Regions from separate parts of the Aliirhizobium cellulosilyticum genome, predicted to be linked through region 2. Evidence: riboswitches for the same ligand, from Rfam matches in the RefSeq annotation. Region 2 holds a riboswitch; each other region holds the start of a gene.
What was found. Region 2 has a riboswitch for thiamine pyrophosphate ahead of thiC (phosphomethylpyrimidine synthase ThiC). Riboswitches for the same ligand answer to the same signal wherever they lie in the genome.

Region 1: it holds a riboswitch for thiamine pyrophosphate, as region 2 does, so the genes downstream of both, thiM (hydroxyethylthiazole kinase) here and thiC (phosphomethylpyrimidine synthase ThiC) in region 2, are expected to answer to the same signal.
Region 3: it holds a riboswitch for thiamine pyrophosphate, as region 2 does, so the genes downstream of both, thiB (thiamine ABC transporter substrate binding subunit) here and thiC (phosphomethylpyrimidine synthase ThiC) in region 2, are expected to answer to the same signal.

What each region holds. Positions count from the first base shown of each region.
Region 1 covers NZ_JACIGW010000001.1:1,515,950-1,525,907, reverse strand. The annotation lists gene GGE33_RS27910 (OmpA family protein) at 111-2,405, shown strand; gene mobB (molybdopterin-guanine dinucleotide biosynthesis protein B) at 2,457-2,972, opposite strand; gene mobA (molybdenum cofactor guanylyltransferase MobA) at 2,969-3,583, opposite strand; gene GGE33_RS07130 (DMT family transporter) at 3,586-4,494, opposite strand; gene GGE33_RS07125 (methyl-accepting chemotaxis protein) at 4,702-7,269, shown strand; TPP riboswitch at 7,413-7,509, shown strand; gene thiM (hydroxyethylthiazole kinase) at 7,559-8,374, shown strand; gene thiE (thiamine phosphate synthase) at 8,371-9,006, shown strand; gene thiD (bifunctional hydroxymethylpyrimidine kinase/phosphomethylpyrimidine kinase) at 9,003-9,827, shown strand; gene moaA (GTP 3',8-cyclase MoaA) at 9,814-9,958, opposite strand, start outside.
Region 2 covers NZ_JACIGW010000004.1:256,771-266,728, reverse strand. The annotation lists gene GGE33_RS18435 (ABC transporter substrate-binding protein) at 1-465, shown strand, start outside; gene GGE33_RS18430 (carbohydrate ABC transporter permease) at 558-1,457, shown strand; gene GGE33_RS18425 (carbohydrate ABC transporter permease) at 1,454-2,329, shown strand; gene GGE33_RS18420 (DUF5060 domain-containing protein) at 2,357-3,874, shown strand; gene GGE33_RS18415 (ABC transporter ATP-binding protein) at 3,887-4,945, shown strand; TPP riboswitch at 5,040-5,151, shown strand; gene thiC (phosphomethylpyrimidine synthase ThiC) at 5,249-7,114, shown strand; gene thiO (glycine oxidase ThiO) at 7,114-8,100, shown strand; gene thiS (sulfur carrier protein ThiS) at 8,097-8,294, shown strand; gene GGE33_RS18395 (thiazole synthase) at 8,298-9,071, shown strand; gene GGE33_RS18390 (thiamine phosphate synthase) at 9,068-9,697, shown strand; gene GGE33_RS18385 (extracellular solute-binding protein) at 9,895-9,958, shown strand, end outside.
Region 3 covers NZ_JACIGW010000009.1:108-10,065, forward strand. The annotation lists gene GGE33_RS24210 (thiamine diphosphokinase) at 261-917, shown strand; gene GGE33_RS24215 (ABC-F family ATP-binding cassette domain-containing protein) at 927-2,753, shown strand; gene GGE33_RS24220 (response regulator) at 2,925-3,377, shown strand; gene GGE33_RS24225 (VOC family protein) at 3,479-3,874, shown strand; TPP riboswitch at 4,102-4,207, shown strand; gene thiB (thiamine ABC transporter substrate binding subunit) at 4,247-5,257, shown strand; gene thiP (thiamine/thiamine pyrophosphate ABC transporter permease ThiP) at 5,285-6,904, shown strand; gene GGE33_RS24240 (thiamine ABC transporter ATP-binding protein) at 6,897-7,604, shown strand; gene GGE33_RS24245 (M48 family metalloprotease) at 7,921-9,339, shown strand; gene GGE33_RS24250 (RNA polymerase factor sigma-32) at 9,366-9,958, opposite strand, start outside.

The sequences.
Region 1 (9,958 bases), on a different contig from region 2:
TACAGTTGTGGTGCCGCGAAAAACTGCCCGCAAGAGGTGGGCCTCAACAGTCATGATCATTGGGGCCGTCGCGAGCATCTAGGGACGAAAGCCAGAAGAAGGAAAATGTCATGTCGATGAAATCCAGATTGTTCGCCAGCGTGGCGGCGCCTGTTTTGTCCCTGCCATTGTTGATGCAACCTGCCTATGCCCTGCCGTCCGGTGTGGATCTCGGATCGGTGCAGCCGGCGGCGCCCGGTATCATTCGGGTGCAGGAGCAGGTTCCGGCAGAGGGCGAGGAGCTTCCGAAGCGCCGCAAGCCGCAGGCTGATCAGGGCGAAGGAGCTGAACGTCCGCGCGGCGAGCGCCAGCAGCGGGCAGAACAGCCAGAGGGTGAACGTCCCCAGCGTCGCCAGCAGCAGGCAGATCAGGGTGAGGGTGGTGAACGGCCGCAACCCCGCCAACGTGAACAGCGTGCCGAGCAGCCGGACGCCGAGCGCCCTCAGCGCCGTGAGCAGCAGGCAGATCAGGGTGAGGGTAGTGAACGGCCGCAACGGCGTCAGCAGAACGCCGAGCAGGCCCCCGATCTCCGTCAACAGGCAAAGCCGGATGCAGATCAGGCCGAACAGCCCAAGCCGCGCAAGGAACGCCAGCAGCAAGCGGAACAGCCGCAGGCTGAGCAGCCTCAAGGCCGTCCGCAGCAGGCCGAGCGTCCTCAGACTGAACGGCCGCAGCGTCAACAGGCAGATCAGGGCGATGCGATCCAGCCGCCAAAACCTCGCGCACAACAGAATGCCGATCAGGCACCTGAACCAAAGCCGACAGCAAAGCCGCCTGCACAGGCGGATGCGGAACAGCCCAAGCCGGGGCAGGAACGCCAGCAACAGGCGGAACAGCCGCAGGCCGAGCAGCCTCAAGGCCGTCCGCAGCAGGCCGAGCGTCCTCAGACTGAACGGCCGCAGCGTCAACAGGCAGATCAGGGAGATGTGATTCAGCCGCCAAAGCCTCGCGCGCAGCAGAATGCCGATCAGGCGCCGGTGCCCCAGCAGCAGCCGGGCCAGCCGCCCAAACCTGCCCGACAGCAGGCTCAGGACGCGGACAAGGCACCTGATCAGGCGGTGAGCGGTGGAGAGCGCAATCAGCCGCGTCCCGTTGAGCAGAGCGCCGAGCAGCCGAATCTTCCGGTCGAAAACGGAGCCGCCGTGCTCGACAGTGCCAAGGAACAGCGGCCGGATCGTGCGCAACGCGGCGGTGACCGTCCGCAGGATCCGAGCCGTCCGGACAGACGCGGAAATCCGAGCGCGCCAGACCAGCAGCAGGCACAGGAACGCGCGGCTCCGCCGCCGCGTAACGATGCAGACGCGCAGGCCAATGATCGTGTCACCCGCGAAGACCGGGAGCGCTGGCGCAACCAGCGTCGCGAGCTGGTAGAGGAACGCGGCCAGCGTATCGATGGCCGGCCCGATTTCGAACGGCCGCGCGGCTGGGATGTTTTGGGCCCGATCGGCGACGCCCTTCTGGGACAGAACCAAAACCAGGATCGCAATCGTGACCGTGGCCGCGACAGGAATTGGGATCAGGACCGTGACGATGGTCGCGTTATCATCTCGATCGACAACCAGACCTATGTGCGCCACGACGACAGCCGCCGCTTCTACGATGATGGAGGCCGTCCGGAATATGAGCGTCTGGGCGACGGTCGCTATCGCGAGGTCGTCGAACGCAACGACGGTACCCGCGTGGTGACGATCCGCAACCGCTATGGCGAAGTCGTCCAGCGTTCGCGCATCGTCCGTGGCGGTCGGGAGTATGTGCTCTATTACGCACCGGAGCTTCTGGAAGACCGTCAGGACTATACCTGGCGCGATCCGGGTGACGACCTGCCGCCGATGCGCCTTGGCGTGCCGATTGACGACTACATCATCGATACATCCAGCCAGCCGGATCGCGACTATTACCGCTTCCTTGAGCAGCCGCCGGTGGAGCGGGTCGAACGGCCTTATTCGCTCGATGAGGTCCGTTATTCGGCCCGTATCCGCGACAAGGTTCCGCGTATCGACCTCGATACCATCACCTTTGCCACGGGCAGCGCCGAGATTCCGATGAACCAGGCAACCTCGCTGCGCAAGGTTGCAGACGCGATCAACAAGGTGCTGGAAAAGGATCCGTCGGAAACCTTCCTGATCGAAGGTCATACGGATGCGGTCGGCTCGGATGAAAGCAATCTAGTCCTTTCGGACAAGCGCGCAGAATCGGTGGCTGTTGTCCTGTCGGATGCTTTCGGCATTCCGCCCGAAAACATGACGACGCAAGGTTACGGCGAGCGGTATCTGAAAGTGAGTACCGAAGCGGCAAACCAGGAAAACCGCCGCGTGACGATCCGCCGGATCACGCCTCTCGTAAAACCTGTCGCCTCGAACCAGTAACGGATCGGACAGGCAGGAATTGGAAGCCGTCGGCCAATCGGTCGGCGGCTTTCAGCGTTTTGGAAGACCTGTGATGTCGATGATGAAGTCGGCAATGGATGCCGTGTCGTCGAGCTCGAAGACGGGCAAGGTTTGCAAAGCGAGCGAGTGATCCGTGGCGATCGCAACGATATGGGGATCAATCGGTGCCAGAGGCTCGCGGCTTTTCGATTCCAGCCGGCGCAGTTCTATCTTCGGGATGGCCTCGTGCTTGTAGCCCTCTACGAGTACGAGATCACAAGGTGCCAGCCGTGAAAGGATTTCGGCAAGCGTCGGCTCAGCTTCGTCTCGCAGTTCATGCATGATCGCAAAGCGCGTTCCCGAGACAATTGCCACTTCCCCGGCGCCCGCCTCCCTGTGCCGAAATGAATCCGCACCGGGCTTGTCGATGTCAAAGTCATGATGCGCGTGCTTGACGGTGGAAACGCGATAACCGCGGGCGGTAAGCTCCTCAACCAGACGAACGGTCAGTCCCGTCTTTCCAGAATTCTTCCAGCCGGAAATCCCGAAGGCGGGCGTGGTGTTCATTCAAGGCTCTCCGTAAAGGCCGCGGCTTGGGTAAGCTCTTCTGGTGTGTTGATGTTGAAGAAGGGATCAAGCAGGCCGCGGCGTGTCTGAAGCGACGGGAAATCGATAGTCACCATGCGGTGACGGCTCAGGAACCCATTGATACGGCGATTATCGTTATCAATCAGCCAGTGTTCGAGATCCTCCGCAAGAGCGATCGGCCAGAGGCCGAAAACCGGGTGACGGCGCTCCAGTGAGGTGGCGATGACGATGGTTTCCGGATCGGAACAGGCTGCGCTGAATTGCAGCACAAGATCTAACGGCAGAAAAGGGCTGTCGCACGGAACGCTGGCGAAATGCGACACTTCTGCGAGCCGGCGGGAATAATGGCGCATCCCGGTAAGGATGCCGGCGAGTGGTCCTAGCTGTCCGGCGAGATCATCTGCAAGATAGCGATAGCTCTCAAACCCCGGGAAGGGGGCATTGGCGTTGACGGCGAGATCCGATACCTGAGGAGCCAGTCGCCTAATGACATGAGCGAGAACGCTTTTGTCGCCGAGCGGAAGCAGCGCCTTGTTCGCTCCCATGCGGCTGGAGCGGCCACCGGCAAGAATGAGACCGGGCGGGCGCATCCTCAGCCACCCGCCGTGGGCGTCACCGCCTTTTTGGCCGTATCGATGGCGCGGCGGCTTTCGCGGTAGAATGTATAGAGGCCGGAGCAGATCACGACGGCTGCGCCCAGGAGCACTGTCATGCCCGGACGCTCACCGAAAACCAGGACCCCGATGAGGAGCGCCCAGATCAGGCTGGTATAGCGGAACGGCGCAATGAAGGAGATTTCTCCGCCGCGCATGGCGAGGATGATTGCCTGATAGCCGCAGAATACCGCAATCGCCGTCAGCGCCAGAAGCAGCCAGTTGAAACCCGAAATCGGGTGCCATCCGCCTGTCGGGCCGACGAGAACAAAGCCGACGACCATGATGATGAAGGAGGTGAAGAGGGTCACGTGGATGGTCGGGATTTCCGTTGCGATCCTGCGTGTCACGAGATCCCGGCAGGCGGTGAAGAAAACCGCTGCAAGCGGGAACAGCGCGTCGCTGGAAAAGCCTTCAGGTCCCGGCTGGATGATCAGCAGCACACCCAGGAAGCCGACGATGATGGCGCTCCAGCGCCGCCAGCCGACCGGTTCGTGAAACAGAAGCGCAGCCCCGAGCGTAACCGCAAGCGGCAGCGACTGCATGATCGAGGAAGCCGAAGCGAAATCGATCCTGGCAAGCGCGTTAAAGAAGGACAAAGTTCCGCCGAGTTCGCAGGCGGTGCGCAAAAGCACCAGCGGATGGGTGAAGGCGCGTAGCGAGAATTTGGCGCGCAGGAGAATGGAGACCGCAAATACGAGTATGGTTGTCAGAACCCCACGTACTGCCATGATCTGCGGAATGCTGAGGTCGTGCGTCAATGCCTTGACCATCGCGTCATTGCAGGAAAACACCGCCATCGCGGTCGCCATGAGCAGCGCACCGCGCGTGTTATCCGACAATGCCATCCCGATTCCTCCACCCTTTGCGTCCCGTCTTTACGTGATCGGCAAGTTTGCTGCCAGCAGATTTCCATCTGATTTTTCCGCGCGCAAATGTCGCCGGCTGCCATTAACGGTTGCTCAACCGAAAGTGGCCATCGTGTGCAGATGTTCCCGCATGAGGCTGGAATCGCTCCGTTGTGCACACATGCAATCGTGCCTTCAGCGCAGCTAATGACGGGGAAAAAATTGTTTATCGATCGACTTTTGCAAAGCCGGAAAATTGTAACCAAGGTTCTTCTGTTCGTTGTTCCTCTCGTTCTGCTGATCGCGGGCGTGGGCCTTGCCGGATATTACACGGCCAATACTCTGAATGGCCATATGACCGTGACCCGCGCCACGATTGAGAACATCGGCGATTTCGAGCGCCTTCAGTCGAGCTTGCAGGAATATTCCGCTACGCCGAATGAAAAGACGCTTTCGGCACTAAGAGCCGATATCGATGCCCAGGAACAGGGCGTCGGTGTGCTTGAGGGACTTCTGACAAGCGAAGGGGATCGATCACGGGTTGCACCGGTTATGGGGCTCGCCTCGGCAATGCGCAGTCATGTCGATGCGCTGTGGGCCGTCAAGCTGCTGCGGGACGAAACGGATGCGCAGATGGCCAGCGCCGTGACGGAAATCGATACGCTCGGCACGGAAGTGGAAGCGCAGGTGGGCAGCCTGCGCAAGCAGAGCGCCGGCAAGGAGAAATTTGCCAAGGGCATGTTGCTGGAAGCCTATGCCTATAACGCCATTTCGGGCAGGGTCTCGGACTTGCGTGAAGCAATGCGTCGTGCCGAAAGCGACGATGCGGCCATCAATACGGCCAAGCTCTACCTCAGCCCATTGGAAGAGGAATTCGCAAAGATCAGCACTCTCGTATCGGAAAAGGCGGGCAAGGCTTTCGATCCGGCGCGACAGGCCGCCGCCAGCTTGAAAGCGACCATTGCCGGCGACGCCCCGATCGCCGACAAGGCGCAGGCGGTGCGTGTCGGAACAAGTGCACTCATGCCGATACAGCGAGATTTGGATAATCTGTCCAACAGCCGGGCCGTAACGGCGGCTGAACGGTTTGTCGGTCTTGAAGGTGATGTGGCCGTCCAGCGTGAGCTGCTTGCCCAGACAGAGGATTCGCTGCGCAGGATCGATGAGCTCAAACTGCTTGTCGAGCGGATGAGCGGTACGATGAGCGAGGCTTCGCAGAAGCCGCTTCTTGAATCGACGGCGGGTTTGCGTACCGTCTCGGCGCGTGTTTCTGAACTTGCCAAGACCAACTTCACCATGGCTGGCTTTGCTGTGAAGCTGGAGCCGCTTCTCGCATCGCTCGACGCCGGATCGACAAAGCTGATCGTGATCGCTTCCGACTGGCAGAAGAAGAGGGCGGAAGCCACGGCCACTCTGACCGGCGCAATGGCCGGGCTGAAGAATTTCGTTGCCCAGGCTCAGGAAGTCGGCAAGGAAGATAGCGAACGGTCGGCAAACCTTTCGGTCGTCGCCATGGTGGTCGGTACGATATTGGCGATCGCTGGCGGCCTGATGCTGGTCGAGACATTGCGTGGCCCTCTGCGCCGGGTGACCGAAGTGATGAAGCGTCTTGCCGACGGCGACCTCGAAGTTTCGATCGAAGGCCGCGAGCGTGGCGATGAGATCGGTGACATGGTTCGTTCCGTTACGGTATTCCGCGACGCTGCGAGAGAAAATGTTCGGCTGGAGCAGGAAGCCGCCGCCGCCCGGGAGCTCTCCTCGGCGGAAGCAGAACAGCGTGCCGGCGAACGTGCCCGCATCGCGGCCGATCAGCAGCATGCGTTGACCGCGCTCTCGGGCGTGCTCGGCAATCTGGCCGAGGGCGATCTGGCAACGGGGATGGACGAAAATCTCCCGGCAGATTTCGTCATGATGGCCAGAACCTATAATCAGGCTGTCGATGCTCTCCGTGCGACTTTGTCCGAAGTCGGTTTTGCGGCGCAGGAGATCAATGGCGGTACGGCCAATCTTTCCGCCTCCGCCGACGATCTGGCGAAACGCACGGAACAGCAGGCGGCCGCGCTGGAGGAAAGCTCTCGGGCTTTGCGCCACTTGAGCGGTGTTGTGCGTAGCACCGCTACCAATGCCCGTCAGACGTCTCAATCGGTCAACGAGACCGAAGAGTTCGCCGTCCGCTCAGGCGAGGTCGTGGCACGCGCAGTCAATGCCATGGGCGAGATCAGCCGCTCCTCCGACAAGATCAGCCAGATCATCGGCGTCATTGACGAGATCGCCTTTCAGACGAACCTCCTGGCGCTGAATGCCGGCGTCGAGGCTGCTCGCGCTGGTGAAGCAGGCCGCGGTTTTGCTGTTGTCGCCCAGGAGGTCCGCGAACTGGCCCAGCGCTGCGCGGGTGCGGCTCGCGAGATCAAGCAGTTGATTTCGGCAAGTGCAACGCAGGTCGAAAGCGGCGTGCAGCTCGTCGAGGAAACCGGCGAAGCACTCTCCAGGATCATTGCTCACGTCACCGATGTTCGAAAACTGGTGGCACAGATTTCCTCGGCTGCCGCAGAGCAGTCGACTGGCATCACGCAGGTCACGCAGGCTGTCAACGACGTCGAACTGATAACCCAGCAGAATGCCGCCATGGTCGAGGAGAACAATGCCGAAATACGTGGCCTGCGTCACCGGGTGGAGGATCTGACCCAGAAGATCGGCCGCTTCAGGACCAGCGACAGCAGCGGGACCTATTACCAGGAGCCTCAGCCGCGTTTGCACCGTAGCAGCGCCGCATGACGTGAAGGCAGATGCCCAGAATCTCGTGAAACTTCAAAAGCCGCCGCCAGACACGACGGCGGCTTTCGAGGCTAAGGCTAAGCCCGCATCTCGCCGCATTTGCGTAAAAAGGCTGGAATCGCGGATCATCATCCGGTAGTTGTTGATCATGACAGGGGCGTCCGGCGAAAGCCGGGCTGAGAAGTACCCTTTGAACCTGAACCAGATCATGCTGGCGGAGGGAGTCGTTCGGGTCTTCGTTCTTGACGTCGTATCCCCACGTCGACCTCCGCCTCAAAAGGAGGCGCAGATGGCAGACGATTCCGCTCAATCATTGAAACCCGGCGCATTGCTGGCAGCGATGCGGCAGAAAAATCCATTGGTGCAGAACATCACCAATTTCGTCGCGATGAACATTGCCGCCAACGTGATGCTGGCTGCGGGCGCATCGCCTGCAATGGTGCACAGCCCGGAAGAGGCGGCGGAATTCGCAGGCATAGCGGCGGCATTGACCGTCAATATAGGGACCCTCTCGCCGGACTTTTTCGACGGCATGAAGCAGGCCGCCGAGGCTGCAAGCGAAGCGGGAAAACCCTGGATACTCGATCCGGTCGCGCATTTCGCGACCGCCTATCGGCGTGCCGCAGTGTCCGCGCTTCTGGAGCACAGGCCGACGGTAATCCGCGGCAACGCTTCCGAAATCATTACGCTTGCCGGCGAGCATGCATCGGGGCAGGGGGTGGATTCGGGTGACAGCGTTGCTTCCGCGCAGGCTGCTGCCCGCGCTCTTGCCATTCGTCATGGCTGTGTCGTCGCAGTGACTGGGGAACGGGATTTCGTCACCGACGGTCATCGTGCCGTTCATGTTCTCGGTGGATCTGCGCTGATGCCGAAAGTGACGGCGCTCGGTTGCTCGTTGACCTGTGTCATCGGCGGTTTTGCAGCAACCATGCCGGACAAGCCGTTTGAGGCAACGGTTGCGGCGCTTGCCTTGTTTGCGTCAGCTGGCGAACTGGCGGGACGGGACGCTCATGCGCCGGGTTCCTTTGCCGTGCGTTTCCTCGATCTGCTTGCGGAGGTGACCCCGGATGCCGTTGATGCCGTAGCGCGGGTGATACCGGCATGAAGCAGTTCGACCTTTCCCTTTATCTGGTGCTGGACCCGGATCTTTGTCGCGCGATCGGCATGGTCGAGACGGCGCGACTTGCCGTGCTGGGCGGGGCAACGATGGTGCAGTTGCGCGACAAGCAGGCAACGACCGTAGAGATGATCGCGACGGGCCTGCAGCTGAAAGCTGCCCTTTCAGGGACCGGCGTGTCGCTGATTGTCAACGATGATGTGGAGGCCGCGCTCGCGATCGGTGCAGACGGTATTCATGTCGGGCAGGAAGACATGAATGCGACGGAGGTTCGAAAGCGTGTTGGCGATAGGCTAATCCTTGGTCTCTCCGTAGAGACGGAAGATCTGGCGCGACGGGTTGATCCGGCGGTGGTTGATTATGTCGGCGTCGGCCCGGTCTTTGCGACCGGCACGAAGCCGGATCACAAGCAGCCGATCGGTTTTGAAGGCCTTGCGCGGATCGTGGCGGCATCCCCGATACCCGCAGTGGCGATCGGCGGCGTCAAGGTTCAACATGTCGAAGAAATCTTTCGCGCAGGGGCAAAGGGTCTCGCGGTCGTATCTGCCATATGCGGATCGCCCGATCCCCAAGCTGCCACACGATTGATCGCCGATAAAATTGCGGAGGCAAAGAAATGACGATTCGCAATGTCTTGTCGATTGCCGGCTCCGATCCATCCGGCGGCGCCGGCATACAGGCGGACCTCAAGGCATTTTCCGCCCGCGGCACTTATGGCATGGCAGCGCTGACGGCGTTGACGGCCCAGAATACGCAGGGCGTGACCGCCATTCATGCGTTGCCTCCGGAGTTCGTTCGCGCCCAGATCGAGGCGATTTTTGCCGACATAAGGGTCGATTCAGTGAAGATTGGCATGATCGCCAATGCGCAGATTGCGCGCACCGTTGCAGAATTGCTTGAGACCCATGCAATGGGTATTCCGATCGTGCTTGATCCGGTGATGGTCGCAAAGGGTGGCGCTCCGCTTCTTGCCTCCGATGCCGGTCAAGCGGTTATCGACCGGCTGCTGCCGCTTGCTTCCGTCATCACGCCGAACCTTCCCGAAGCTGCAGTCCTGCTGGGCGAGAATGAGGCTAAGACACGGGCGGAAATGGCCAGCCAGGCGACGGGTTTGCTGCAGCAAGGACCGGGTGCCGTGCTGATCAAGGGAGGCCATCTCGCCAGCGACGACAGTCCGGATGTACTGGTGGATGTTGGTGGCGTGACCTGGTTTGAAGGGCCGCGAACGACGACAAGGAACACCCATGGCACCGGCTGCACCCTGTCGAGCGCCATTGCCGCCGAACTTGCCAAGGGACGATCCATGGTGGAGGCGGTGAAGTTGGCGAAAGCTTATCTGGCCGAGGCTATAAACGCTGCCGACACCTTATCGGTCGGCAGCGGACACGGGCCGGTCAATCATTTCGTCGAGCTGTGGGAGGATGAGGTCACCCGCCGGTGACGCTCATGTGTCGCGCGACCGCGGGGCGTTTGTGAGTGCGGTCGATGATGAAGTCATGGCCTTTCGGCTTGCGGGTGATCGCTTCATCGATAGCATTGGCGAGGTAATCATCATCGTCAGAGCCGCGCAAG
Region 2 (9,958 bases):
AAGCGCGCTGCGATGATGCTCGAAGGCGACTGGCTCGTCTCGCAGATCAAGGAAGGCGGTAACGTCGACGACTACGACGTCTTCCCGTTCCCCAACGGCACCGGCCGCCTCTATGGCTTTGCCGAATATTTCTACATCTCGTCGAAGACCAGCAAGGCGGATCTCGCCGCCGAGTTCATCAATTCGTTCACCTCGACCGAATTCCAGACCCAGATTGCCGGCACCTTCGGTGCGCTGTCCGTCAACAAGGAAGTGAAGCTGAAGGACGATGCGTCGGCCATGCACAAGGAATGGACGCAGATCTTCGCCGACGCGAAGGGCACGTTCGTCAACGGCGACCAGGCATTCCCGCTCGATGTGACGACCGAATATTTCCGCGTCATCAACGATGTCGCGGCAGCAAGGATCGAGCCTCAGGCGGCAGCGGCTGCAATGCAGACGTTTATCGGCAACCGCAAAAAGTAAATCGGGCCTCTGCCTGGTCTCTCCGCGGCGTCTTCGCCGCGGAGACTGTCGACCTGTGTCGCAGGTCAGGACTCGGGACAAACGGGTTTCCAATGTTCAATTCGAAAATCATGCAGTCCTCACGGGCGCAAGCCCTGATGCTTATCGGCCCGGCGCTGGCGGTTTATGCCACCTTCGCCATCTGGCCGATGATCGAAGTGGTGTTCTTGAGCTTCCAGCACTGGAACGGCCTCGATCCGCACCGGGAATGGGTGGGGCTTGAGAACTATCGCTACATTCTGACGAATGACGCGGTGTTCTGGGTTGCCCTGCGCAACACCATCACCTGGACAATTCTCGCCGTCATCTTCCCGCCCACGATCGGCCTGCTGCTGGCACTCGGCCTCAATCAGCAACTCTTTGGTCGGGTACCGATGCGCGCCGTCTATTATTTGCCGGTCATCATCGCACCGATCGCGGTCGCGACGATCTGGCGATGGATGTATGACCCGTTCTTCGGCCTGTTCAATCAGGTCCTCACCAGTCTGGGCCTGCAGTCGCTGATCAGCGACTGGCTGGGTGACCGCGAGATCGCTCTCTATTCGATGTTCGTCGCTTATACCTGGCAGTATGTCGGCTTTTCCATGGTGCTTTTCCTCGCCGGCCTGCAGAGCGTCGATCGTTCGCTTGTCGAGGCCGCACGCATCGATGGTGCGAGCCGCTGGCAGGTTTTCCGGCATGTGACGCTGCCGGCGCTGCGGGTAACGTTGGCGATCGTCCTCGTCCTGTCGACCATTTCCTCCCTCAAAGCCTTCGATATCGTCTACGGCATGACCGGTGGTGGCCCGGCCCAGTCGACACAGATGCTGGCTCTATGGGCCTTCATGCAGTCGATGCAGATCTTCGATTTCGGCAGAGGCTCGGCTATCTCGGTCATCCTGCTTCTGGTCACGCTGACCATTGTCGTTCCCTACCTGCGCTGGTCGCAACGTGATGAAGGAGCAGGCGAATGACTGCTATAGCACCCCGCCGCGAAGACGACGCCCTGCTGCTCAAGCCGCGCCGGGACCCGTTTCTGATCATCCTCTGGATCATCCTCGTTACCTTTGCGCTCGTCTGGATTGCGCCCGTCGTTCTGATCGCATTCACGGCGCTCAAGTCGAATGCCGAGGTTATGGCAACAAGCGCGTTCACGCCGCCGGAAGCCATCGCCTGGAACAACTTTTCCGGTGCCTGGGCGCGTGGCAATTTCGAGACGACGTTCAAGAACAGCGTCATCATCACCGTCATCAAGGTGCCGCTCGGCCTGATGTTTTCGGCGATGGCTGCCTATGCTCTGGCAAGGATCAGGCTGCGCTTCGGCAAACTGCTGCTTTTGTTCTTCCTCTTCGGTGCGATGATCCCGTTTCAGGTCATGCTGGCACCGATCTTCACCCTGGTGAACGGTTTCGGCCTGATCGATACCTATCCCGGCGTCATCCTGCCTTATCTCGCCTTCGGCGTGCCTTATCAGGTCTTCATCCTGCATGGTTTCTTCAAGGCGGTGCCGAAGGAGTTGTCGGAAGCGGCGCTGATCGACGGGGCCTCGCATGTCACCGTCTTCCGGCGGATATTCCTGCCGATCTCGCTGCCGGTGCTGGCTGCGCTGCTGATCCTCGATTTCGTTTCCACCTGGAACGAATTCGCCATGGCGCTGGTGCTGCTGCAGGACCGTCACATGTGGACCCTGCCGCTCGGCCTGATGTCCTTCCAAGGGCAGTTCTCGACCGATTACGGCCAGCTTAATGCGGCGATCGCCATGACCGTGTTCCCCGCCATCCTCGTCTACATGATCTTCCAGAGATACTTCGTCAGCGGACTGACCTCAGGCGCGGTCAAGGGCTGAAAATCCAATCATATTCAGGAGTTAGAAATGTCAGAACAAGTGAGCCGCTGGGATGTCTTCGAGTTCTCCGCCAAAGGTCCGGCAGGCGGCAATCCCTATCTCGACGTCAGTTTCGCAGCGACGTTCTCGCTCGGCAACCGCGATGTAACGGTTCCCGGCTTCTATGACGGCGACGGCGTCTACAAGGTGCGCTTCTGCCCGGAAACCGAGGGTGATTGGCGCTTCGTCACGACGTCGACCGACAAGGCGCTTGAAGGCCTGAACGGTCAACTCACCGTCGGTCCGGCCAAATTGGGCGTTCATGGCCCGGTACGGGTGCGCAACCAGTTTCATTTCGCCTATGCCGATGGCAAGCCATACCTGCCCTTCGGCACGACCTGCTATGCTTGGACGCACCAGACGGTCGAGCTGCAGGAGCAGACTTTCAAGACGCTCGAGACGGCGCCGTTCAACAAGATCCGCATGGGCGTATTCCCGAAGGACTATATCTACAACACCAACGAGCCGCTCTTCGACGTCTATGAGAAGCGCGCAGATGGCAGCCATGACATGGACCGGCCAAATTTCGAATGCTTCCGGCATTTCGAAACCCAGATCGGCCGCCTGATGGAAATGGGGGTCGAGGCCGATATCATCCTCTTCCATCCCTATGACCGCTGGGACTATTGCACGATGACGGAGGAGCAGGATTTCCGATATCTCCGTTATATCGTCGCGCGTATCGCCGCCTACCGAAATGTCTGGTGGTCGCTTGCCAACGAATACGATTTCCTTCTCGACACGAAGCCGATGGAACGCTGGGACCGCTTCTTCCAGATCATCGAGGAAGGCGATCCGCTGCGCCATCCGAAGTCGATCCACAATGGCGATGTGGACAAGAATTACGATCACCGCAAACCCTGGGTGGATCACGTCTGCATCCAGAACTGGGACGTCAAGAAGACGCTCGACTGGCGCGCCGCCTATGGCAAGCCTGTCGTCAACGACGAGCCGGAATATGAAGGCAACATCCCGAAGGAATGGGGCAATATCGACGCTCACGAGCTGATCCATCGCTATTGGCTGACCCTTTGCCGCGGCGGCTATATCGGCCACGGTGAAACATTCCTCGATGCCAATGACGAACTCTGGTGGGCAAAGGGCGGCGTGCTGCATGGCGAGGCGCCGGCGCGTATCGACTTCCTCCGCAAGATCTTCGAGGAGGATGCGGTCAATGGCCTGACCCCCATGCTGGAGCGGGGCACGACCTACAAGCGCGTATCCGCGGCGCAGGATGGCGACGTCCGTTACATCTATTTCGGCGAGCATCAGCCGGTCGAATGGGCGCTCGGCCTGCCGGAAGAGGATGGCGACTGGGAAATCGATCTCATCGATGTCTGGAACATGAGCATCACGCCGCTGGAGAAGGGGCCGCTGCCGAAGGTTCACCCGCAGCGCATTACCGGTGGTTCTCATATCACCAACCAGTTTGCCGCCGCGTTCGGGCTGACATTGCCGGGCCGGCCATATCTTGCCGTGCGCATACGCCCACGCAAGACGCATTAGAGAGGTATCATCATGGCGACGGTTCAAGTCTCCGATCTGCGCAAGAGCTTTGGTGCGCTCGAAGTGGTCAAGGGTGTTTCGATCGACATCCGGGATGGGGAATTCCTCATCCTGGTTGGCCCGTCGGGCTGCGGCAAGTCGACCCTTCTCAGAATGATCGCCGGCCTTGAGGACATATCCGCAGGGCGTATCGATATCGGCGGGCGTGTGGTCAACACGCTGTCGCCGAAGGAACGGAACATCGCCATGGTGTTCCAGAACTATGCGCTCTATCCGCAGATGACGGTTGCCCAGAACATGGGCTTTTCGCTGGAAATCTCCGGCATGAAAAAGGCCGAGATCGACAAGAAGGTTGCGGAAGCATCCGAAATTCTCGGACTGACCCCGCTCCTGCAACGCAAGCCGTCGCAATTGTCCGGCGGCCAGCGCCAGCGCGTCGCCATGGGCCGCGCGATCGTTCGCGATCCCGACGTCTTCCTGTTCGACGAACCGCTTTCCAACCTCGATGCCAAGCTGCGCGTGCAGATGCGCGCCGAGATCAAGGCGCTTCATCAGAGACTGGCGTCGACCATCGTCTATGTCACCCACGACCAGGTCGAGGCGATGACCATGGCCGATCGAATCGTCGTCATGCGCGGCGGCTGCGTCGAACAGATCGGCACCCCGCTGGAGCTGTACGACCGTCCGGATAACATGTTCGTGGCCGGCTTCCTCGGATCGCCTTCAATGAATTTTCTGCGCGGCAAGATCGAGGGCCAGTCCCTTCTTCTTCCGGGCGGAGAGCGACTGGCGCTGCCATCGCTGCCGAAGGGTGGAAGCAGTGGTGACGTCGTGGTTGGCATCCGTCCGCAAGGCTTTGCCGTCGGCACGCAGGATGGCGCCAAGGCGACGATCAAGGTGGTTGAGCCGACCGGCGCAGACACGCATGTTCTGGCCGATGTCGGCGGCACGGAAGTCACCTGTGTCGTCAACGACCGGGTGGATTTTGCGCCCGGTGAGGAGATCCGTCTGTCGATCAGTTCCGCCAAGGTCCACTTCTTCGATCCGACAAGCGAAGCGCGGCTCGACTGATCCCGCCAATGCAGGCACCGCGAGAATGCCATCCCGTTTCTCGCCGTGCTTGCATGACCCACTTGACCGGCCAACCGGCCTGTCATAGCCTCATCGCATTCACCAGGGGTGTCCCGGCAAGGGGCTGAGATTCTGCTATCGCGCGCAGTGACCCGTTGAACCTGATCCAGTTCATACTGGCGTAGGGACGGTGCAAAACGCTGCGATAATTCTCAAATCCGTAAACCGGATTCCGTGATCGGCGTTCTTCCATCTTTCCGGCTCTAGGACTGGGTCTCCAACCTTGAAACTTGGAGCCTCACGATGAATATTGCCGCCAAAAATCAAAGCCCGACCGTTACCTCGGGCGCGTTTCCGGCTTCCACCAAGATCCATGTTGCGGGCAGGGAGTATCCCGATCTCCGCGTGCCGATGCGCGAGATCGCGCTTCACCCGACATCCGGCGAGCCGCCGGTCACCGTCTACGACAGTTCCGGCCCCTATACCGATCCTACCCATATCGTCGCTATCGATCAGGGCCTTCCGCGCCTGCGCGAAAACTGGGTTATGGCTCGCGGCGATGTTGCCCGATACGAGGGGCGGCACGTCAAGCCGGAGGATAACGGTTTTGCCACCGGCGAGCTGCTGACGCCCGAGTTCCCCATCCGCAACATGCCGTTCAAGGCGAATGCCGGTCGTGCGGTTACCCAGCTCGCCTATGCCCGCGCCGGCATCATCACGCCCGAAATGGAATTCATCGCCATCCGCGAAAACATCGGCCGGCAGGCGGCGAAGGAAGCCCTTGTGAGGGATGGCGAGAGTTTTGGCGCGCATATCCCGGATTACATCACGCCGGAATTCGTCCGCCGCGAAGTGGCCGAGGGTCGCGCCGTCATCCCGGCCAATATCAACCACCCCGAAAGCGAACCGATGATCATCGGCCGCAATTTTCTGGTTAAGATCAACGCCAATATCGGCAATTCCGCCGTCACCTCGTCGATGGCGGAAGAGGTGGAAAAGATGGTCTGGGCGATCCGCTGGGGCGCCGATACGGTCATGGATCTTTCGACCGGCCGCAACATCCACAATATCCGCGAATGGATCATCCGCAATTCGCCGGTGCCGATCGGCACGGTGCCGCTCTATCAGGCGCTGGAAAAGGTCAACGGCATTGCCGAGGATCTCACCTGGGAGGTCTATCGCGATACGCTGATCGAGCAGGCGGAACAGGGCGTCGACTATTTCACCATCCATGCCGGCGTACGGCTTTCCTATATCCACCTCACCGTCAATCGCGTCACCGGCATCGTTTCGCGCGGCGGCTCGATCATGGCCAAGTGGTGTCTGCATCACCACCGCGAGAGTTTTCTCTACGAGCATTTCGACGAGATCTGCGACATCGCCCGCGCCTATGACGTGACCTTTTCGCTGGGCGACGGCCTGCGCCCCGGCTCGATCGCCGATGCCAATGACGCCGCCCAATTTGCCGAGCTGGAGACGCTCGGAGAACTGACGAAGATCGCCTGGGAGAAGGATTGCCAGGTGATGATCGAAGGCCCCGGCCATGTGCCGATGCACAAGATCAAGGAGAACATGGACAAGCAGCTGAAGACCTGCGGCGAAGCGCCGTTCTACACGCTCGGTCCGCTCACCACCGATATCGCTCCCGGTTACGACCATATCACCTCGGCGATCGGCGCTGCGATGATCGGCTGGTTTGGCACCGCCATGCTCTGCTACGTCACGCCGAAGGAACATCTGGGCCTGCCGGATCGCGATGACGTCAAGACCGGTGTGATCACCTACAAGATAGCAGCCCATGCCGCCGATCTCGCCAAGGGGCATCCGGGTGCGCAGATGCGCGATGATGCCCTGTCTCGCGCCCGTTTCGAGTTCCGTTGGGAGGATCAGTTCAACCTGTCGCTGGACCCGGACACGGCACGGAATTTCCACGACGAGACCCTGCCCAAGGATGCACACAAGGTGGCGCATTTCTGCTCCATGTGCGGCCCGAAATTCTGCTCGATGCGGATCTCCCACGACATCCGCGCCGAGGCGCAGAAAGAGGGGCTGGAGGCGATGGCGGCCAAATATCGTGACGGTGGCGATCTCTACATGCCGGTGGAAAATCCACTGGCAAATGCCGCGAGCCCAGTCTTGGGGAGTGAGGTCTTGGGGAGTGAAGCCTGATGTCTCTCTTTCTCGTTAAAGGGGCCGGCGTCGCCGGCCTCACGGTGGCTCTTGAGCTTCTGAGACGCGGTGAAGATGTCGATATCGTCGATTATCAGGACACGATTGGGCAGGGCGCATCGCATTTCGCCGGCGGCATGCTGGCGCCCTTTTGCGAGCGCGAGGCGGCAGAAGAGATCGTGCTGACGCTCGGGCTGGATGCCGCCGACTGGTGGGACAAGGCAGTGCCGGGCGCGGTCATTTGCAACGGCACGCTGGTCGTGGCGCAGCCGCGCGATCTGGCCGATCTTGTCAGGTTTGCTTCCCGCACACGCGGTCATGTCTGGCTGGATAAGAACGAAATCGCCGATCTCGAACCTGCGCTTGCAGGCCGTTTCGACAAGGCATTGTTCTTCGAAGGTGAGGCCCATCTCGATCCCCGTCGGGCATTGGCGGGATTGGCCAAGGCGATCCGCAACCATGGCGGAGAGTTCCATCTCGGCTGGGGGCCGCCGCCGAAGAAGAACTATACAGCCGTGCTCGATTGCACCGGCCCGGCGGCCATCCCGAACATTCCAGGTCTTCGTGGCGTGCGGGGCGAGATGCTCTATCTGGAAACCGCAGAGGTAACGCTGTCGCGGCCAGTCAGGATGTTGCATCCGCGCCATCCGATCTATGTCGTGCCGCGCGACGACCACCGTTTCATGGTCGGTGCAACGATGATCGAGACGGAGGATGACGGGCCGATCTCGGCGCGCTCTCTGATGGAACTGCTGAACGCCGCCTATGCGCTGCATCCGGCCTTCGGCGAGGCGAGGATGGTGGAAACCGGCGTCGGCATCCGCCCCGCCTTTGATGACAACGTTCCGCGGGTGGTGGAGATGGAAGACGGACTGGCGATTGCCGGCATGCACCGCCACGGCTTTCTGCTTGCGCCGGCCATGGCGAAAAAAGCCGCGACCCGTCTCTCCAACGGTTATGTCCTTCAAGAGGAGCTGATCCCATGAACCTCATCGTCAATGGAGAAAGGCAGTTTCTGCAGGCGTGTACGCTCGCAGACCTCCTCATGACTCTCGAATATGAGGGCGACTGGCTGGCGACGGCCATCAACGGCGATCTCGTCCATCGCGAGGATCGGGCGGATGCGCGTCTCGCAGAGGGCGACCGGATCGAAATCCTCTCTCCCATGCAGGGAGGCTGAACCATGCTGAAGCTTTACGATATCGAATTGTCCTCGCGCCTGTTGCTAGGCACCGCGCGTTATCCGTCGCCCGCCATTCTCTCCGAGGCGGTCAAGCGCTCGAGCGCGGGCATCGTCACCGTCTCGCTGCGCCGCGAGACATCCGGCGGCAAAACGGGTGGCGCGTTTTTCGAGCTGATCCGTCAGCTTGGCGTGCGCATCCTGCCCAACACTGCCGGATGCCACAGCGCATCGGAGGCGGTGCTGACGGCAAAAATGGCGCGGGAAGTGTTCGGCACCAACTGGATCAAGCTCGAAGTCATCGGACATCACGACAGCCTGCAGCCGGATGTCTTCGAATTGGTGGAGGCTGCGCGCATCCTCACCGACGAAGGATTTGAGGTCTTTCCCTATACGACGGATGACCTAATCGTCGGTGAAAAGCTGCTGGCCGCCGGCTGCCGGGTGCTGATGCCCTGGTGCGCGCCGATCGGTTCGGCAGCGGGTCCGCGCAATCCATCGGCGCTTGTCGCAATGCGGGCGGCCTTTCCCGAAATCCCGCTGATCGTCGATGCAGGTCTCGGCCGGCCGTCGCACGCGGCCACGGTCATGGAACTGGGATACGACGCCGTGCTGCTCAACACGGCGGTTGCCGGTGCCGGTGATCCGCCGGCCATGGCCGAGGCCTTTACGAAGGCGATTGAGGCGGGTCGCCTCGCCTATCTCTCCGGAATGCTGGAGCCGCGCGACATGGCAGTGCCTTCCACCCCCGTCATCGGCAAGGCGGTGTTTTCATGAGGCTCGATCCTTTCTATCTCATCGTCGACAGCGCCGATTGGATCGAGCGGCTGGTGCCGCTTGGCGTCAGGCTTGTGCAACTGCGCATCAAGGATAAGACCGACGCCGTGTTGCGCGCGGAAATCCGTCGCGCGAAGGCGATATGCTCGGCCCATGGCTGCCAGCTTGTCGTCAACGATTACTGGCAACTGGCGATCGATGAAGGCTGCGATTTCATCCATCTCGGCCAGGAGGATCTGGCGGAAGCCGATCTCGGTGTCATTCGCCGGGCGGAACTGAAGCTCGGGGTCTCGACCCATGATATCGCCGAACTCGATACGGCTCTTTCCGCAAAGCCGGATTATGTCGCGCTCGGCCCCGTCTGGCCCACCATCCTGAAAAAGATGAAATGGCAGCCGCAGGGCGTCGAACGCATCGCCGACTGGAAGCGGCGGATCGGCGATCTTCCGCTTGTCGCCATCGGCGGTATTACCGCCGAACGCGCGGCGCTTGTCCTCGAGCAGGGAGCGGAAAGCGCCGCCGTGGTGACCGACATTGTGCTCAACGAAAACCCGGAGGCCCGCACCCTCGAATGGCTGGCGGTGACGGCCGCGTGGCGGCAGGAGCTGGAAATACAGGTCGGATGAAGGTTTCATGACAGGGCCTGTGCATGCGTGTTCCTGTCAAAACCTGTCATGAAAGCGTTATGGGAGGACAGTAGAAACGGCGCCGATTGGTTCGCACTTGCACGGCTGTGCAGTCGCCGATCAGCGCCGCCTCCGGTCATATTTCGATTGAGTTGGCGGTTCCCAATTTTACTCGCCCGACTGAATCGGAGATAAAGATGAAACGCCGTACTTTTATGATGTCCGCAGCCGGTGCCGCCGCCGGTCTTGCTCTGGCTCCGC
Region 3 (9,958 bases), on a different contig from region 2:
AACATTAATCCGGCATTAGGCCAAATCAGTGGCCTCAGGACATCCGAACGCGTTAGCTCCGCGTTCATGTGTTCTCTCATTGACGACAAAAATCGAACAAACTCGGGCAATGTGCACCTATGAAAACCTTAGAAAAGAAATAACCTACGAATTGCACAAAGCACAAGGTATTCATAAATCGCTACAAATTCGCTGCCATTCTCCGCGCTGTTAGGGTGGCACTCATACTTCCCCTTCCCCCACCCTTTGCGCTATGGGCAATGCCCATGGCTAATTCGACCTTCACAATCCTGCTCGGCGGCAATCTTGTCGTCACCGATCGCGTCAGACACGCGATCGCGGGAAGCCGTGTGATTGCCGCGGATAGTGGCATGCGCCACGCGGCCGGGCTTGGCGTGATACCGGAACTCTGGGTCGGCGACTTCGACTCTTCCGACGAAGACCTGATCGCCCGTTTTCCCGAGGTGGAGCGAAAGACTTATCCACTGGCCAAGAACGAGACCGATGGCGAAATTGCCACGGCCGAGGCGATCGAACGCGGCGCAAAGCGTCTGATCCTGATCGGCGCACTTGGCGGCGAGCGTTCCGACCACGCGCTGCAGCATTTTCTGCTTGCCATGAGCCTTGCCGAACGCGGCTTCGACATACTTCTCGCCTCGGGTGATGAAGAGGCCATTCCCTTTCTGCCGGGCAAAAAAGCGATCGACCTCCCCAAGGACGCGCTGTTTTCCGTCCTCGGCTTTTCCGCCCTGTCGGGCCTCGACATTTTGGGCGCAAGATATCCCTTGAAGGATTTCTCGCTGCCTTTCGGTTCATCCCGCACGGTTTCGAATGTTGCGGAAGGGCCGGTCGAATTCCATCTAAAGAGCGGCAAGGCGATGATCCTTGCCCGTCCCCACGATTTTTCCGGAGCATAAACGGTCCTCATGGCACCTCCCATTCTCAAGCTTGACGATATCCTCCTGAGCTTCGGCGGCGCGCCGCTGCTGAACGGCGCAGGCCTGCAGGTGGAACCGGGCGACCGCATCTGCCTCGTCGGCCGCAACGGCTCGGGCAAGTCGACACTTATGAAGATCGCGGCCGGCATGGTCGAGGCGCAGTCGGGCGAAGTTTTCCGTCATCCATCCGCAACGATCCGTTATCTCGAACAGGCTCCCGATTTCGCCGGGTATTCGACCGTGCAGGCCTATGCCGAAGCGGGCCTCGGTCCGGGCGACGATCCCTATCGTGTCACCTATCTGCTCGAACATCTGGGCCTGACCGGCGAAGAAGATCCGAACCGTTTGTCCGGCGGCGAAGCGCGCCGTGCAGCACTTGCCCGTGTCATGGCACCGGAACCCGACATCCTGCTGCTTGACGAACCGACCAACCATCTCGACCTGCCCACCATCGAATGGCTGGAAGACGAGTTGCGCAAGACGCGCAGCGCGCTGGTGGTCATCAGCCACGACCGTCGTTTTCTTGAAAAAGTCTCGAATGCAACGGTCTGGATCGATCGCGGCACCGCCCGCCGGCTTTCCCGAGGTTTCGGCCATTTCGAAGCCTGGCGCGATCAGGTTCTCGAAGAGGAAGAGATCGAACAGCACAAGCTCGGCAAGGCGATCGAGCGCGAAGAGCACTGGATGCGCTACGGCGTCACCGCACGACGCAAGCGCAACATGCGCCGTGTTGGCGAATTGCAGGCCATGCGCGCGAGCTATCGCGGCCATAACGGACCGCAGGGCAGCGTTCAGGCCTCGGTTGCCGAGGGTCGCGAGTCCGGCAAGCTGGTTGTCGAAGCCGAAAACATCACCAAGGCTTACGAGGAGCGCACGATCGTGGCGCCCTTCTCGATCCGCGTCCATCGCGGCGACCGTATCGGTCTCGTCGGCCCGAACGGCGCCGGCAAGACGACACTTCTGAAGATGTTGACCGGCCAGCTGGAGCCTGACAGCGGCTGGATCAAGCTCGGCACCAACCTGGAAATCGCCACCCTCGACCAGAAGCGCGAGGACCTCGATCCCGAGGATACCCTGTCCCATTATCTGACTGACGGCCGCGGCGAGACCCTGCTGGTCAACGGCGAACAGCGCCATGTTGCCGGTTACATGAAGGATTTCCTGTTCCAGCCTGAACAGATCCGCACGCCGATCAAGAACCTGTCGGGTGGCGAGCGCGCCCGTCTGATGCTGGCCCGCATGCTGGCAAGGCCTTCGAACCTCTTGATCCTCGACGAACCGACCAACGATCTCGACATCGAGACGCTGGACCTGCTGCAGGAAATCGTCGCTGGCTATAACGGCACCGTCATCCTCGTCAGCCACGACCGCGATTTTCTCGATCGCACAGTGACCTCGACCATCGCACCCGCCGCCCCGGATGCGCCCGATGGCCGCTGGATCGAATATGCCGGCGGCTACACGGACATGCTGGCGCAGCGCAAGGGCGCGCAGGAAGAGCGGAAAAAGGCGGAGAAAGCAGCCGAAAAGCCAAAGGCCGAAAACGCAGCCTCTTCCTCCGACGCGCCCAAAGCCAAGGGAAAGCTCTCCTACAAGCAGAAGTTCGCGCTGGAGAATATTCCCAAGGAAATGGAAAAGGCCGAAGCCGAGATCGCTCTGCGAGAAAAGAAAATGGCCGATCCCAACCTCTTCACCAAGGACCCGGCAAGCTTCAACAAGTTGGCTGCCGAAATGGAAAAGCTGCGCGAAAAGCTGACCCAAATGGAGGAGGAATGGCTGGAGCTGGAAATGTTGCGCGAGGAAATCGAGGGCTGAGCACGATGCGCCAGGCATTCGAAAATTAAATATTTGTTAGCCTTAACAAATATTTAATCAAGAAAATCAGTGTCTCGCCCCGGAACAATCCCGACATTCATCGCGTTTGGTGCGTGTCAGGTTGCTAAAACATGCAACCGGCAAAACCGAGATGAACTCTGGAGATGTCCAATGCTGACAAGTGTATCGCGTCGTCGGCTGGCAAATGAGGCGATGAATCAGCGCGTATTGATTATCGAGGATGAGTTTCTGATTGCGCTCGACGTGGCCGACACGATCGAGAACATGGGCCTGAAGGTCGTGGGGCTGGCGAATGCCCGCAAGCACGCGCTTTCGCTCGCAGCCCATGCGGATATCGCGCTCGTCGATGTCAATCTCGCCGATGGCCGGACGGGACCGGAAATCGGCCGCGAACTTGCCGAACAATATGGCCTCACGGTCGTATTCATGACCGGCAATCCGGAAGATATCGCGGATGGCGTAGAAGGAACGCTCGGCGTTCTGACCAAACCCGTCAGGCCTGAAGTGGTAGAACAGACGATCGGTTATGCGATCGCCAACCGCCTCGGCGGCATGGCCATCGTTCCCCGCGAACTCAAGGTTTTTCGCGGAAACGCAAACTGAGTCAAAATTCCTGCATGGACTTGTCGAATCCGTGCCGCATCTTTCGTCCTTGGAGGAAGGGCGCCAGCTGATGGCGTCCATAATCAAGGAGGAATATCGACATGCGGATGATTTTCGTGAACCTGCCGGTGGCGGATCTTCAGGCTTCCACGGCGTTTTACACGGCGCTCGGTTTCACCAAGAACCCCGATTTTTCCGATGACACCGCAAGCTGCATGGTCGTCAGCGAGCAGATCTACGTGATGCTTCTCACCCACGACAAGTTCCGCATGTTCATCAATGGCGATATCTCCGACGCCAGGAAGACGAAAGAGGTGCTGAACTGCCTTTCCGCATCGAGCCGCGACGAGGTTGACGGCTTCAAGGCAAAGGCGCTTGCCGCCGGCGGCGCGGAGTGGAAGCCCAATATGGAAATGGGCCCGATGTACGGCTGCAGCTTCCAGGACCTCGACGGCCATGTCTGGGAAGTCATGTATATGGACATGTCTGGTGGGTGATCCACTGGCAATTGCGGCTCACCGATAAAAGCCCCCTCCCAACCCTCCCCACAAGGGGGAGGGCTAACCTGGACGCGTCGCTTATGCCCGATTGGAAACAAGCGGGGGCGGCGGTTTTTTGTCCCCCTTTTTGGCGGAGATGGCCGGCAGGCCAGAGGGGAATTTCCATGGAGAGAACGATTGTGTTGCCCCTCTTGCCAGCATGAAGCGAGACCGGTAAATCTTTGCACGCTCTAACGGGGTGCCCTGCGTCTGCTGGGCTGAGAGGCGAAACGCCAACCCGCGGAACCTGATCCGGCTAACACCGGCGGAGGGATTAGACGGCTCGCAACCAGCGCCTATTCCCCACATCGACATTTTGAGGAGGCGCTGATGCGCGGGATTTCGACTTTTCTTCTGGCCGCCACGGCCATGTTTTTCACCCCTTTTGCTGCTGAAGCTCAGGACAAGACGCTCACCGTCTATACCTATGAGAGCTTCACCTCCGACTGGGGCCCCGGCCCGAAAATCAAGGCCGAGTTTGAAAAGACCTGCGCCTGCACCGTCAATTTCGTCGGCGTTGCCGATGGCGTGGCGCTTCTCACCCGTCTAAAGCTGGAAGGTACGGGATCGGAAGCCGATATCGCGCTCGGCCTGGATACCAGCCTGATCTCCGAAGCCAAGGCGACAGGCCTTTTCGAGGCGAACGGCGTCGATGCAGGCGCCGTCAAGGTTCCCGGCAATTATGCAGACGACACGTTCATTCCCTATGACTACGGCCACTTCGCCGTCATCTACGATACGCAAACGATCAAGAACCCGCCGAAGAGCCTCAAGGATCTGATCGAAGGGGACGCTTCGCAGAAGATCGCCATTCAGGACCCGCGCACCTCGACCCCCGGTCTCGGCCTTCTGCTCTGGGTAAAGTCCGTCTATGCCGACAAGGCGCCGGAAGCCTGGGCGAAACTCAGGGACCGGGTTCTGACCGTCACCCCCGGCTGGTCGGAAGCCTATGGCCTGTTCACCAAGGGCGAAGTGCCGATGGTGCTCTCCTATACGACCTCGCCGGCCTATCACATGGTCGAGGAAAAAACCGACCGCTATCAGGCCGCAAGTTTTTCGGACGGCCATTACATCCAGATCGAAGTCGCCGGCATGCTGAAACACGCCCGGGATAAGGATCTGGCGAAAAGCTTCCTGACGTTTCTGATATCGCCGGCCGCACAGGATATCATTCCGACCACCAACTGGATGATGCCGGCCGCCGCCACCGCCGCCCCGCTGCCTGAGGCTTTCGACAAGCTTGTAAAGCCGGAAAAGACGCTGCTGATCGGCTCCGACGAAGTGGCGAAGAACCGTCAGGCCTGGATCGACGAATGGCTGACCGCCATGAGCAAGAAGTGACATGTCGAAACGGACGGAATATCGCATTTGCTGACGACTGCTGAAAGACGACGCGGCATCGGTGCTGGCCTTGCCGTGCTTGCCGCCATCATCGTCTTTGTCGGCACTGCGATCGCGACGCTGCTGGCCTGGGATGGCGATCAATCGGCATCCCGGCTTTTCACCTCCTATACCTGGAGCATTCTGCGCTTCACGCTTTGGCAGGCGGCCCTGTCGACCTTGCTGTCGGTTGCCTTCTCCATTCCGGTCGCGCTGGCCCTGGCTCGCCGCCCCCGGTTTGCAGGCAGAGCCTGGATCCTCCGCCTCATGGCCTTGCCCATGGGCCTGCCGGCACTCGTCGGCGCGCTCGGCCTCCTCGGCGTCTGGGGCAGGCAAGGGGTTTTGAACGGCTGGCTTACTGCCGCCGGACTGGAACACCCGGTCAGCGTCTACGGCCTTTCCGGCATCCTGCTCGCTCATACATTCTTCAACATTCCGCTCGCCGTGCGCCTGCTGCTCTCCGTGCTCGAGCGACTGCCGGCGGAATACTGGCTTCTGTCGGCCAGCCTCGGCATGAAGCCGGCCTCGATCTTCCGTTTTGTCGAATGGCCGGCGCTCGCGCGTGTCGTTCCCGGCGTTGCGGGGCTGATTTTCATGCTCTGCGCCACCAGCTTCACGCTGGTCTTAGTACTTGGCGGCGGCCCGGCCGCAACCACGCTGGAAGTGGCGATCTACCAGGCCCTACGCTTTGATTTTGACCCGCCGCGCGCGGTCGCACTCGCCTTTCTGCAGATCGCCCTCACAGCGGCCGTGATCGGCCTCATCGCGTTTCTGCCGGCGGCAACCGATACGGTCAGGACCGCAGGCCGAAAGGTCTTGCGCCTCGACGGGCGCTCATCCGCATCCCGCCTGTGGGATGGCCTCATCATTGCTGTCGCCGTCATCTTCGTCGCCTCGCCGCTCTTCTCGGTTTTCGTCGCTGGCCTTCGTGCGGATCTCTGGAAACTCGTCAACGGACCACGCTTCATTCAGGCAGCCACGACAAGCCTCGTGATCGCCGTAACTGCCGCAGTGATCGCCGTCTCCGCATCGCTCGCCATCATCATGGCGCGGCAGACGATCAGGGACCGGCGTGATCCCAATATTGCTGCACGGCTTCTATCGACCTCGCTCGCCGGCACATCCTCGCTCGTTCTCGTCGTACCGCCGATCATTCTCGGCACCGGCTGGTTTTTGGTGCTTCGGCAATTCGGCAATGTCGCCTCGTTTGCACCCTGTCTCGTCGCCTTCATCAATGCTCTGATGGCATTGCCCTTCGCCGTGCGGGTGCTCGAACCGGCACTGGATGACCACCACCATCAGACCGCCCGGCTGGCCACCTCACTCGGCATCAGCGGCCCTGCCAAGTGGCGGCTAATCGATCTCCCCGTCCTGACACGCCCGATACTCACCGCCCTCTCCTTCGCTATGGCACTTTCCCTCGGCGATCTCGGTGCGGTTGCCCTGTTCGGCTCCAGCGAGCTCGTCACCCTGCCTTGGCTGGTCTACAGCACGCTATCGAGTTACAGAACGAACGATGCCGATGGGCTGGCGCTGATCCTCGGCGTGATCTGCCTTGCCTTGACCATACTCGGCACCGCGGGCAAAAAGGAAAACGCGAATGCATGACGGCATCGTCCTCGACAAGGTCGCGCTGACGCTCGGCAAGACGAGTTTCGCTTTCGATTGCCGCATCGAACCGGGCGCAGTCACCGCGATCGCCGGCCCGTCGGGCGCAGGAAAATCGACGCTGCTCAATCTGATTGCCGGTTTCGAACGTCCGCAATCAGGCCACATCCTTATCGCCGGAATCGACCAGACCTTGAGCCACCCGTCGGAAAGACCGGTCTCGGTAGTCTTCCAGGATCACAACCTCTTCGCCCATCTCGACATCTTCACCAACGTCGCGCTTGGCCTCAACCCGTCTTTGCGGCTTTCCCCGCAAGACAGGGACCGCGCCGAAAACGCCTTGGTGCGTGTTGGTCTTGCCGGATTCGGCAAGCGCATGCCGGGCTCGCTATCGGGAGGAGAAAAACAGCGGGCAGCATTTGCCCGGGCTTTGCTGCGCAACAAGCCGGTGCTCCTGCTGGACGAACCCTTCGCAGCGCTAGACACCGATCTGCGTCTGCAAATGTCCGCCCTTCTTCTTGACCTGCATAAGGAAAATGCAAATACCGTGGTCATGATAACCCATGACCGCGAGGAAATTGCCCGCATTGCAGATCGCATCCTGCATGTCGAAAAGGGGCAGATCGCTACCGACGAAGCAAAGGCGGATTACCTTTCGCGATTTGCCGCACCCGTTTCGGCCCTATCCGGCACTGTGTGAACGAAAGTCATCAAGCGTGCATGGGCACCGCCACAATTTGGACGTGGCCCAATGGCATCGGCGTTCAAGTTTATTTTCTTTTCATACCCAGTAGGCAATACATATTCATTTAGGAATATCTGTGCAGTTGGCGCGAAAGACGGTAAGCGACAACGGGCGGAAGACGAAGCCAGACGCGACGGCAGGATGCCGAAGTGTAATTCCGGAGATGGTAGTGCAGGCGAAGACTGTAAAGACGGATCGTGCCAGGTGGCCGAGATTTTGGCAGCGTAGCCGCGCATTCCGTTCCGCAGCCACACTCTTTGCCGTCACCTCGATGCTTTACGGCTGCCAGTCGATCTTCGACCAGGCCTATACACCCAATGTATCGCCGTCGGAAAACCCGCAGACTGTCGACCAGGTTCAGAAGAATGACCCGCGTGCCGCAATGGGCGCCCGCGAGCATCCGCGCATTGTCGCAAGTTACGGCGGCGAATATCGCGATGCGAAGACCGAGCGTCTGGTCGCGCGTATCACCGGTGCATTGACGGCCGTTTCGGAAAATCCAACCCAGTCCTTCCGCATCACCATTCTGAATTCGCCGGCAATCAACGCCTTCGCGCTGCCAGGCGGTTATCTCTATGTCACACGCGGTCTGCTGGCGCTCGCCAACGATGCGTCGGAAGTGGCGGCCGTCCTATCGCACGAAATGGGCCACGTCACCGCCAATCACGGCATCGAGCGTCAGAAGCGGGAAGAGGCGGAAGTCATTGCCAGCCGAGTCGTCGCCGAGGTCCTGTCGAGCGATCTCGCCGGCAAGCAGGCGCTCGCACGTGGCAAGCTGCGTCTCGCCGCCTTCTCCCGCCAGCAGGAATTGCAGGCGGATGTTATCGGCGTGCGCATGCTCGGCGAAGCCGGATATGATCCTTATGCAGCCGCTCGCTTCCTTGATTCCATGGCAGCCTACGCCCGCTATTCCGCCGTCGATCCAGATAACGACCAGAGCCTCGACTTCCTTTCAAGCCACCCGAATTCGGCCCAGCGTGTCGATCTCGCGCGCCGCCATGCCCGCGCCTTCGGCCAGGAAGGCGTCGGCGACCGTGGCCGCGATTATTATCTCGCCGGCATCGACGGTCTCCTTTACGGCGACAGCCCGCAGGAAGGTTATGTTCGAGGCCAGACGTTCCTACACGGCAGCCTCGGCATCCGTTTCGATGTTCCGCCGGATTTCCGGATCGACAACAAGGTCGAGGCGGTGCTCGCAACCGGCCCCGGCGAAAGCGCCATCCGTTTCGATGGCGTTGCCGCCGGCGACAATAACAACCTGACGAATTACCTGACGAGCGGCTGGGTTGCAGGATTGCAGCCGGAAACCGTGCGCGAGTCCACCGTCAACGGCCTGCCGGCCGCAACCGCCCGCGCCTCCGCCGAGCGCTGGGATTTCGACGTGACCGTCGTGCGCCTCAATGAGCAAATTTTCCGCTTTTTGACAGCGGTACCAAAGGGTAACACGACCCTACAATCTACGGCAGATACGCTACGCAACAGCTTTCGTCGTATGACGCCAGAAGAAATAGCCTCCCTGAAGCCGCTTCGCGTGCGGATCGTCACGGTTGGCCCAAGTGACACTCTTGCATCGCTCTCGGGACGGATGATGGGAACGGATCGAAAGCTCGATCTTTTCAAGCTCATCAACGCGCTACCGGCCGGCGCGACGGTGTCGCCCGGCCAGAAGATGAAGATCATTTCCGAATAGCGGGGTGAAGGAACACCCCTTCACACTCAGCAGGCGGCAGCAGCCATCTGCGGATTGGCGGAAACGAGCGCAGACTTAAGCTTCTCGATGGCGCGGCTTTCGATCTGACGCACGCGTTCCTTGGAAATGCCAAGTTCGGTACCTAGCGCTTCGAGCGTTGCTCCGTCGTCGGTAAGCCGGCGAGCACGAATGATCTTCTTCTCGCGGTCGTTAAGTTTGGTGAGCGCGCCCTGCAGCCATTTCAGCCGTCGTTCGCCGTCGATCATCCCCGAGACCTGCTCGTCGGGAAGTGGCTCGTTGCTCTCCAGCATGTCCAGCCGTTCGCCGCTATCGGCGTCACCAGCAATCGTCGGCGCCTGCAGCGAGGCATCGTTGGCGGAAAGACGTGCATCCATTGTCTGCACGTCGTTTACGCTGACACCGAGCGCCACCGCGATCTCTTCATGGATGGCACGGGCAGTAAGATTGCTGTCACCGCGGGCGAGCTTTGCACGCAACCGGCGTAGATTGAAGAAAAGCGCCTTCTGCGCAGAGCTGGTCCCGCCGCGCACGATCGACCAGTTGCGCAAGATATAGTCCTGCATCGAAGCGCGGATCCACCAGCTAGCATAGGTTGAAA